Regions from separate parts of the Streptomyces halobius genome, predicted to be linked through region 1. Evidence: riboswitches for the same ligand, from Rfam matches in the RefSeq annotation. Region 1 holds a riboswitch; each other region holds the start of a gene.
What was found. A riboswitch is a leader RNA that binds a small molecule or an ion and turns the genes downstream of it on or off. The one in region 1 is predicted to bind cobalamin.
Positions count from the first base shown of each region.

Region 2: linked by a shared signal. The riboswitch ahead of K9S39_RS01240 (ABC transporter substrate-binding protein) and the one ahead of K9S39_RS37915 (ABC transporter substrate-binding protein) in region 1 are both predicted to bind cobalamin.
Region 3: linked by a shared signal. The riboswitch ahead of K9S39_RS16190 (ribonucleoside-diphosphate reductase subunit alpha) and the one ahead of K9S39_RS37915 (ABC transporter substrate-binding protein) in region 1 are both predicted to bind cobalamin.

Region 1 covers NZ_CP086322.1:8,358,050-8,361,251, forward strand. Annotated here, with positions in the region: gene K9S39_RS37910 (FecCD family ABC transporter permease) at 1-229, opposite strand, end outside; gene K9S39_RS37915 (ABC transporter substrate-binding protein) at 210-1,346, opposite strand; cobalamin riboswitch at 1,523-1,725, opposite strand; gene K9S39_RS37920 (serine hydrolase domain-containing protein) at 2,017-3,135, shown strand.
Region 2 covers NZ_CP086322.1:294,681-297,882, reverse strand. Annotated here, with positions in the region: gene K9S39_RS41890 (S10 family serine carboxypeptidase-like protein) at 1-14, shown strand, start outside; partial or broken gene K9S39_RS42645 (DUF4158 domain-containing protein) at 148-565, opposite strand; cobalamin riboswitch at 1,127-1,294, shown strand; gene K9S39_RS01240 (ABC transporter substrate-binding protein) at 1,324-2,967, shown strand; gene K9S39_RS01235 (ABC transporter permease) at 2,964-3,202, shown strand, end outside.
Region 3 covers NZ_CP086322.1:3,552,595-3,555,796, reverse strand. Annotated here, with positions in the region: gene K9S39_RS16190 (ribonucleoside-diphosphate reductase subunit alpha) at 1-1,964, opposite strand, end outside; cobalamin riboswitch at 2,126-2,251, opposite strand; gene K9S39_RS42395 (hypothetical protein) at 2,387-2,554, shown strand; gene mctP (monocarboxylate uptake permease MctP) at 3,085-3,202, opposite strand, start outside.

The sequences.
Region 1 (3,202 bases):
TCCGTTCGAGCGGCAGCAGCTGCCCGAGCAGAATCCGTACGACCTGGTCGACGCCGACCGCATAGCGGCCCACGGCAAGGGCGGTGACGGCGACGAGCAGCACGCCCGCCGGGAGGACGAACAGCGCGGTGCGGCGGCGGAGTCCGGCGGCCGGTATCGGCGTGGCTCCCGGCCCGCCGGGTCGTTCCGGCCCGCGCCGGCCGCCCCGCTCAGCGGCCGAAGTCGTCATAGTCCCGGGAGCCGGAGTTGGCCTTCGTCCGCAGGATGACGTCCAGCTGGGCGGCGGTGGGCTCGGCACCGTAGAGGAACGCGTACTGGCGGACCACCTCGTCCCGCAGCCCCGGCGCCCCGGTGCCGTGCACCAGACCGGCGAGCCACTGCCACATCAACGGCGACTCCTGGCTGGGCGGGTCCCAGCGGTAGCCGCCCAGCGGCACCTTGTAGACGCGGCGCTCGCGCACCGCCCGCAGGGTCGCCAGCGCCGGTTCAGCGTAGAGATCCTTCGGGGCGGCCGGCCCGAAGTTGCCCAGCAGGATGATGTCGGGGTCCCATTTCAGGAGCTGTTCCCTGTCGATGGTGACCTGCTCGTCGTCGACCCTGGCCGCGGGGTTGCGGGCGCCGACGAGCTCGGTGACGTAGTGGTTGTAGGAGGCGCCGCCCCCGGCCTGCAGTCCGTCGGCGGCGCCGCGCAGATAGAGCACGGACGGCGCGTTCTCGGCGCCCGCACCGGACGCGGGAAGCCGGCCGCGCAGCCGCTTCAGGGCCGTACGCATCCCGTTCACCATCTTCTCGGCGCGTTGCTGCTTGCCGAGCAGCTTGCCGTAGAGGGTGATGGCGCCCTCCAGGTCCTTCTGGGTGCCGTAGGTGAGCCGGGCGACGGTCAGCCCGGCCTTGCGCAGTGGTTCGACGATGCCCGGACCGCGGTCGCCCCACTGGATCACCACATCCGGTTCCAGCGCGAGCACGCTCTCCACGTTGGGTGCGAACTCGGCGCCGGCGACCTCGGTGGGGACCTTGAGCAACTCGGGGTGGGCCGTGCCGAGGAAGCTGCCCTCGATCGCGGTGCGCGAGGCGGCGTTCATTCCGGCCAGCACCTCAGGCCCGCCGTTGACGGCCACCACCATGGAGGCGGCGGGCAGCGGGATGGTCACCACCCGGCGGGCCGGGCGCGGCAGTTCGACGGTGGCGCCGGTCAGGTCGGTGACGCGGAGTCCGTCACCGGTGCCGGCCGCGGGTTCGGCCCGCCCGCAGGCCGTGCCGAGAATGGGCAGGGTGGCTGCGGCGAGGGCGCCGCCCAGCAGTCGGCGGCGTGAGACGTCAGGGCTCGGCACGGTGGGTCCAGGCATCCGGGATCCTCTCCGGTCCGGAGCACGGGCCACCAGGGGACCGGCACCCGGGACCGCAACGCACTCCGGCCACGGCCCACTGGGCCGCCGGCCGCGCACGCCGAGCACCCGAACGGGTCTGCCGCGTCTGTCGCCGCCGCAGACCTCATGCACGCCTCCTGGGGTCCACGCCCCGTGGATGGTGTCCGCGACAGGTCAGTGTCCTGACTCCCGGATCGCCGCTCGCCCCGACCTTCCAGCATCGCTGCCGTGGTCTCCGTGGGGTCCGCTCCCCGGTCACAGTGGCGGGACCGTGCCGGATTCTCACCGGCTTCCTGGCTCCCGTCGCGCAGTTCGTCGGGCACACAGTAGCCAACCCGCCTGCAGGGGGAAAAGGAGAGCCCGTTCACACTGATGCACGGGGGGCGCGAGCCAGGGGGCGTGAGCGCGGGACGAGCGGGCGCGAGTCGCCGACGCGTACGGGCACGAGCGGGCACGAGTCGCCGCGTAGGGATGCCCTCGCCCAACACCCGGGCGGGAGCCTCGTCGGGCAGCTGTATCTTGCGGGGGATCTTGCGGGCGGCACAGTTTCCTTGCGTCAAGGGGCGGGGACAGGGTTCCCATGCCCGATCGTTCTCCTCAGTTTCGCCGTGTCCGCGCCGCATCGTCCGGGTCTCGGCGCGGGATCACGATGGCGGCTGTGATGGCTGTGGTGGCTGCTGCCCTGGCTGTCGGAGGTGCTCCGGCGCGGGCTGGTGGTTCGGCTGACGTCGTGCGGCAGGCTCTGGTCCACCTGGTGCGCGATGACGGGTACCCCGCCGCCTTGGCCGCGGACCGCGGCCGTCACGGTCGTATCCGCCACTACACCGCCGGTGTCGCGGACTTGAGGACCGGGGCGGAGGTGCCGGTCAACGGGCAGGTGCGGGTGGGGAGCAACACCAAGACGTTCACCGCCACCGTCGTCCTGCAGCTGGTCGGGGAGGGCAGGGTCGCCCTCGGCGCCCCGGTCGAGAAGTATCTGCCGAACCTGGTGCGGGGCAAGGGCATCGACGGTCGCCGCATCACGGTACGTCAGCTGCTGCAGCACACCAGCGGACTGCCCAACTACACCGACTTCATCGGCGACCCGACCGGCAAGGAGCGCCATACCTACGTCCGGCCCCGCGCACTGCTCGACCTGGCGCTGGCGCACAAGGCGCACTTCGCTCCCGGGGCCCGCTGGGAGTACAGCAACACCAACTACCTCCTGGCCGGCCTGATCATCGAGAAGGTCACCGGCCGCCCGCTGGCGGAGGAAATCACCCGCCGGGTCATCGAGCGCATCGGACTGCGCCACACCTACTTCCCCGCCGCGGGCGACGAGAGCATCCGGGAAGCCCACCCGGAGGGGTACGCCGCGAAGGGCGGGGGAGTGATGAAGAACATCACGGAGCTGGACCCCTCCTGGGCCTGGGCCGCCGGGCAGATGATCTCCACCCCCGGCGACCTGAACCGCTTCTTCTCGGCCCTGCTCGGCGGCAGATTCCTGCGGCCCGCGCAGCTCGCCCGGATGCGCACCACCGTCGCAGTCCCCGCCGGCCGTCTGTGGCCCGGTGCCCGCTACGGGCTGGGCGTGATCGGTACGCCGATGAGCTGCGGCGGTCTGATGTGGGGGCACGGCGGTGACATCCCCGGCTACGGGACGCGTACAGGGGTCACCGATGACGGCCGTGCCTTCACGGTCGCCGTCACCGCGGACTCGGACTCCGCACCCGTCAGACAAGGCCCCGCCGATGTCCAGGCCGCCGTCGACACCGCCTTGTGCAGGTGACGGGTGACAGCCGGCGCTCGTGGTGACGGTACGTCCGGTCGGTCCGGGCTGTACTGATCCGGGGATC
Region 2 (3,202 bases), 8.1 Mb from region 1:
TGCGAAGGGGATGAACGCACCCGCACTGGCCGCCCGGGAACCGTCCCGGGCGGCCACGGTCCAGGCGGCTTCTCCTGCGGCCCTCGTGCGGAAGACCGACCCAACTGACCGACCGTATCCGGACCTTCGCCCAGCTTTGACACACCCCAGGCGGCCGAGCTGGAACGCCGGGATCTCATCCACCGGCTCCAGCGCGCGGGCGAACGCGGTGCCCGTCGTCTTCGTCGGCGGCCGGCGCAGCCGCTCCAGCTCCGAGTACCGCCTGACCTCCGTCGTTGTCAGCGTGGCCACCAGGTCCCCGGGCAGTGCCGGGTCCGCCCGGCGGGCGGCCTTCGCGACCGTGGCGTGCAGCCGCTTCTCCGCGACAACCCCTGGCCTCGGCCACCTGCCGGGCCAGCAAGCTCACCCCCGGGCAGCAGCACCCGGTGACGGCGCAGCCGGCCCACCGCCAGGTTGAACAAGGCCACCGGCCCCTCGGCATGCGTTCACGCCCTCCATGCAGGAACGTACGGAACTGCCGGCCCCACTCGGCGTCCTCGTACGGGTGGTAGCCGTACGCGTCGCGGTCGCCTCGCGCAGACGGTCGATGGTGGCTGTCAGGTCGTCCTGTGCGCCTCGGAATGCGCGCGAGGCGCATGTGGTCGAGAACCACCTCGATCGCACGTCGGAGGCGAGGAAGCAGGCCGCGGCGGGCGATCGGGGCGAGCCGGCCGTCTGCCAGCCACCCTGAGAGTCTGTGGATCTGAGCGGCGGATGCCGCTGACGTCGGCGGTCCCCGGGGCTCGGTTTCCACCGGTCGAGGTACGGGAGGTCGCCGACCGCGTGGTCGCGCTCGCGACGGGTACGACTGCGGATCATCGGGGCGCTGCTGTGACACTTGCCGCGCTCCGGGCGCCGGGCGCGCGTGGTGGGCTCGGCCCCGGCCACCGGTGTATGCGCCATGGGCGCGGTTGCAGCGGGCGGGAGCACTCGGGGGGCGCAGAGGATCGGCCGGGGGCGGCCGCCCGCCTGGACACCATCGTCGCCGAGGTGGTGCTGCGGATGCCGGGTTCCGGCTTGTCCCGCTCTGGTCGGAAACTGCAAGGGCAGGTGAGCACGGACACTCCCCATGGACCGGCTGGGCTGGCTATGTTGTTCGTGCCGCGGTTACGGGAAACCGGTGTGAATCCGGTGCGGTCCCGCCACTGTGACCAGGGAGCTCCCCTGCATCCGTGTCACTGCGCCCAGGGCGTGGGAAGGCGTGGGGGAGCGGTGAGCTGGAAGCCAGGAGACCGGCCGTGGTGCAAGCCCGTTGGTTCCACGAGGATGGAGACAGGGTCCACCATGTTCGGTCCTGCCCGGGCGCGCCTCGCGCTGCCCAGTTCACTTGCACATTCCCCCGCACCTCAGACCGGTCGGCAGATCGACCGGCGCGCGTTCCTGCACGGGCTGGCGGTCGCCTCGTCCGGTCTCGTCCTCGGCGGTGGTCTGACCGCGTGCACCTCCGGACAGTCCTCGCCCACCGGTGCGGGGGAGCCCCGGCGCGGGGGCCGACTGCGCGCGGTGGTCTCGGGTGCCAGCTCCAGCGATGACACGCTGCACCCCTTTGTCGCCGGGTCGTGGGGCGCTGGCATCGTGATGAAGAACCTCTTCGACAAGCTGTGCGCGTACAAGGACGATCTCACCGTCACCAACCGGCTCGCGGAGTCGATCGAACCGAACTCCGACGGCTCGCTGTGGACCGTCAGGCTCCGGGACGGCGTCGAGTGGCACGACGGCAAGCCGCTGTCGGCCGACGACCTGATGTACTCCGTCAGGTATCTGCTCGACCCGAAGTCCTCCTTCACGGGTGCCAAGGACCTCGCGATGGTGGACGTCGACGGGCTGCGCAAGGTGGACCGGCGCACCGTGGCCGTTCCGATGCGCCGGCCCATCGCCGACCTGCCCTCGTTGCTCGCGGGCTGGTACGTCTACGTCATCCAGGACGGCACGACTGCGTTCGACAACGACCATCCGCCGGTCGGCACCGGCCCGTTCCGGTTCGACCGGTGGAGCCCGGGGGACCGGGTACGGCTGACCCGGAACGACTCCTACTGGGAGAGCGGCCGCCCCTACCTCGACGAGCTGGAGATCATCTTCATCACCAAGGCCGACACCCGGCTCAACGCGCTGCTCGGCGGCGACGCCGATGTCGCGCACGAGCTGGCCTGGGCGCAGGCCGCGGCTCAGGAGCGGACGGGCCGGGTCCAGGTCGTGACGTCGCCGGTCGGCCGTATGCAGAGCTTCAACATGATGGTCGACCAGAAGCCGTTTACCGACCCGCATGTGCGTGAGGCCCTGAAGCTGGCGGTGGACCGCCAGGAGATCGTGGACACGGCGTACTCCGGCTACGCCGACGTGGGCAACGACCTGTACGGGTTGGGCGCTCCGCTCTACAACGACGATCTGCCGCAGCGCCGCTACGACCCGGACAAGGCGAAGTCGCTGCTGCGTAAGGCCGGCAAGGAAAGGCTGACCGTCACCCTGCACACCTCTGATGTCACCCCCGGCATGCTGGAGGCCGCGACCCTCTACGCCGAGCAGGCCAAGCGCGCGGGAATCACCATCAAGCTGGAGAAGTCACCGGCCGACTCGTACTGGTCGGAGGTGTGGGCCAAGAAGCCCTTCGCGCAGAGCGGCTGGGGCAACTACGCGCTCGACTGGTTCTACGGGCAGACGTTGCTGTCCACCTCGGACAGCAACGAGACCGGCTGGCGCCGCCGGGACTGGGACAAGCGGTTCTTCGCCGCGCGCGCCACCATGGATCCCGGCCTGCGGGCGCAGCGCTACGCCGATCTGCAGCAGGAGCTGTGGCAGGACGGCGGGTACATCATCCACTCGTTCGTGAAGTGGATCGACGGTGCACACCACAAGGTCGGCGGCGTCCGCGGCGCCCCGCCGGCTTCCGACGGCTGGGGCAGCTACCGCGATGTCTGGCTCGGCGCGTGACCGGCCATGCGCACCCGTTGCTCACCGCGTGCACCCGTCGGCTGCTGGCCGCGGCGGGGGTGACGGGCGCCGCCACGGTGCTGGTGTTCGCCGGGACGGAACTGCTCCCCGGCGACGCGGCCGAGGTGATCCTGGCCCGGTCGGCTGGTGGGGCGGGCGGTACGCCGGAGCAGATCGCCGCGCTGCGCGCGGAGCTCGGCCTGGACCGGCCCTGGGCCCAGCGGTACGTCGACTG
Region 3 (3,202 bases), 4.8 Mb from region 1:
TCACGCTTGAACAGGTTGGAGACCTGTGGCTCGATGCACTCGTACACGCCCGCGATGGAGGCGATGGTGGCGGTCGGCGCGATGGCCAGGAGGAGCGAGTTACGCATCCCGGTCGCCGCGATACGGCTGCGCAGCGCCGCCCAGCGGTCCGCCCAGCGCGGCTCGGCGTCCGGGTAGTGGTCGGGGTGCAGCACCCCGCGCGCGGTACGGGTCGCGGACCAGGCCGGATGCGGGCCATGCCGTTCCGCGAGGTCGGCCGACGCCTCGTAGGCGGCGAGCATGATCCGCTCGGAGATCCGGGTCGACAGCTCCCGCGCCTCGGGCGAGTCGAACGGCAGCCGCAGCCGGAAGAAGACGTCCTGCAGGCCCATCAGGCCCAGACCGACCGGGCGCCAGCGGGAGTTGGAGGCCGCGGCCTGCTCGGTCGGGTAGAAGTTGATGTCCACGACGCGGTCGAGGAAGGTGACGGCGGTGCGGACGGTGGCGTCCAGCTTCTGCCAGTCCATCTCACCGTCTTCGCCGAGGTGAGCGGCGAGGTTGACCGACCCCAGGTTGCAGACCGCGGTCTCCCCGTCGTCCGTCACCTCCAGGATCTCCGTGCACAGGTTGGACGAGTGCACGACCCTGCCGGGCTCGGCGGTCTGGTTGGCGGTGCGGTTGGCGGCGTCCTTGAACGTCATCCAGCCGTTTCCGGTCTGCGCCAGGGTGCGCATCATGCGGGAGTACAGCAGCCGGGCCGGGATCTGCTTGAGCGCCCGGCCCTCCGCCTCGGCATTGCGGTAGGCGGCGTCGAACTCCTCGCCCCACAGGTCCACCAGCTCCGGCGCGTCGGACGGCGAGAACAGCGACCAGTCGGCGTCCGCCTCCACCCGGCGCATGAACTCGTCCGGGATCCAGTGCGCGATGTTGAGGTTGTGCGTACGGCGGGCCTCCTCACCGGTGTTGTCGCGCAGCTCCAGGAACTCCTCGATGTCGGCGTGCCAGGTCTCCAGGTAGACACAGGCCGCGCCCTTGCGGCGGCCGCCCTGGTTCACCGCCGCGACGGAGGCGTCCAGGGTGCGCAGGAACGGCACGATGCCGTTGGAGTGACCGTTGGTGCCCCGGATCAGCGATCCCCGTGCGCGGATCCGGGAGTAGGAGAGACCGATGCCGCCGGCGTGCTTGGAGAGCCGGGCGACCTGGTGGTATCGGTCATAGATCGAGTCGAGCTCGTCCAGCGGGGAGTCCAGCAGATAGCAGGACGACATCTGGGGGTGGCGGGTGCCGGAGTTGAAGAGCGTGGGGGAGGAGGGGAGGTAGGAGAGGGTGCTGGTCAGCCGGTAGAGCTCGGCGACGTCCGCCAGCGCCCGCTCGGAGTGGTCCTCGGCCAGGCCGCAGGCGACCCGCAGCAGGAAGTGCTGGGGGGTCTCGACGACCTGACGGGTGGTGGGGTGCCGGAGCAGATAGCGGGAGTGCAGGGTGCGCAGCCCGAAGTACCCGAACCGGTCGTCGGCGCCTTCCTCCAGGGCTTGCCGCACGAGCCCGTCCAGCCGGGCGGCGTGGGTCCGTACGAACTCCGCGGTCCGGTCGGCGATCAGGCCCTCGCGATGGCCGGTGGCGACCGAGGCGGAGAACGAGGTGGCGCCCTGGCCTGCGGCTTCCTCCGCGATGGCGCGGGTGAGCAGCCGCGCGGCGAGCTGGGAGTACTGCGGCTCGTCACCGATCAGACCGGCCGCGGCGTCGATGGCCAGCGACCGCAACTCGGCCTCGTCTGCGCCCGGGTGCCGGCCGCGCAGGGCGGCGGCGGCCACCTTGCCGGGGTCGGTGGCGGTCAGGTCCTCGGTCAGCTCGGTCAGGGTCCGCAGCAGGGCGGTGCCCGGCCCGTCGTGCCTGTCATCGGCCCGCCCGGCCCGGGGGTGCTGGGTGGCCACCGCGGGCTGTCCGACCTCGGCGTCTGACGCGGGCTCCGTTGGCGCGATGGTCACGTGGTGCTCTCCCTCACTCGGCGGGGGCCAGGAGGGAGGGGCGCGGCGGTCGCTCGCGGGCATGCGGCACCCCGGTACGGTCCAGGGTGCGCGGGCACACCGCGCGGCGTCCACCGGCCCAACCCGCGAGGCCCGGACGTATGACGTGCCGCACCCATGGCGGTGCGGACGTACTGCCGGCAGGTCCTCGGACTGACGGGTACGCGGTTGCGTACGCTCGATACACCGTTGCGGGACAGTTCCGGATTCGCACCGGATTCCCCTGCGGCGACAGCGAGCATGAGCATACATGTGGGGGTGGCTCCTCGCGCGCACCCCCATATCTAGTGTGTCGTGTGTGATCGGGCGGTGTCTGTCAGTGGCCTCGGCTATCGTCGCTTCCACGTTCCCTGATCTGTCCGACGGCAGAAGGAGAAGGCCTCATGACCGCGCTTGCCGACCGCCCGCACATCACGTTCGTCGAGCACTTCGAAGAGGCCGCCCGGACACTTGACCGCTTGGAGGAAGGCGCGCGGTTGGAGCTCATTGACGGGAAGGTCAGGAGCAAGGCCATGCCGGAGGCAACCACGGACGGATCAGCCAGCGGCTGACGCGTATCTTCTTTCCAGTCGCGTCTTCTTCCAGTCGCGCCCAGAACTGTGGCTCTCTCCCGGTCAGGGACTCACGGTGCAGGCGTCCCGAGGAGGCAGGGCTCGCACGGATGGTGCGCTCGCGCCCAGCGGCGCCTTCGCCGGCCAGGGCGAATGGGTAGATCCCGGACCGGTGTTGATGGTCGTCGAGTCACCTCGCACGACTCGGACGCCGACCAGCGCTATCGGGTGGAGAAGCCCGTGCGTACGCGGAGACAGTCATTCCGCTCTACCTGTTGATCGGCCGTCAGGACTGCCAGGTGGCGGTCCACAGTGAGCCTGACGGTGCCCGCTACGAGATCGTGCGCACCGTGCGGTACGGCAAGCAGCTCCACCTCCCGGACCCCGTGGGAATCACTCTCGAAACCGAAGCGCTCAAGGACTGGGTGAACCGACCCCGTCCGGACGGTGAGACGCGTCCTGACAGGACAGCGGGCCTGCCGCATCCCCAAAGGGACGCGGCAGCCCGTGCGTTCGCCGGAGCGGAAGGCTCAGCGGCCGGCCGGAGCCTCCGCCGTAGCGGGCGGAAGATCGGCCGTGACGCCCTTGTCCCCGACGTCCGCCGTGTAGTCGCCCGGGCTGGTCTCGTCGACGCCCTCCGGGGCCTTC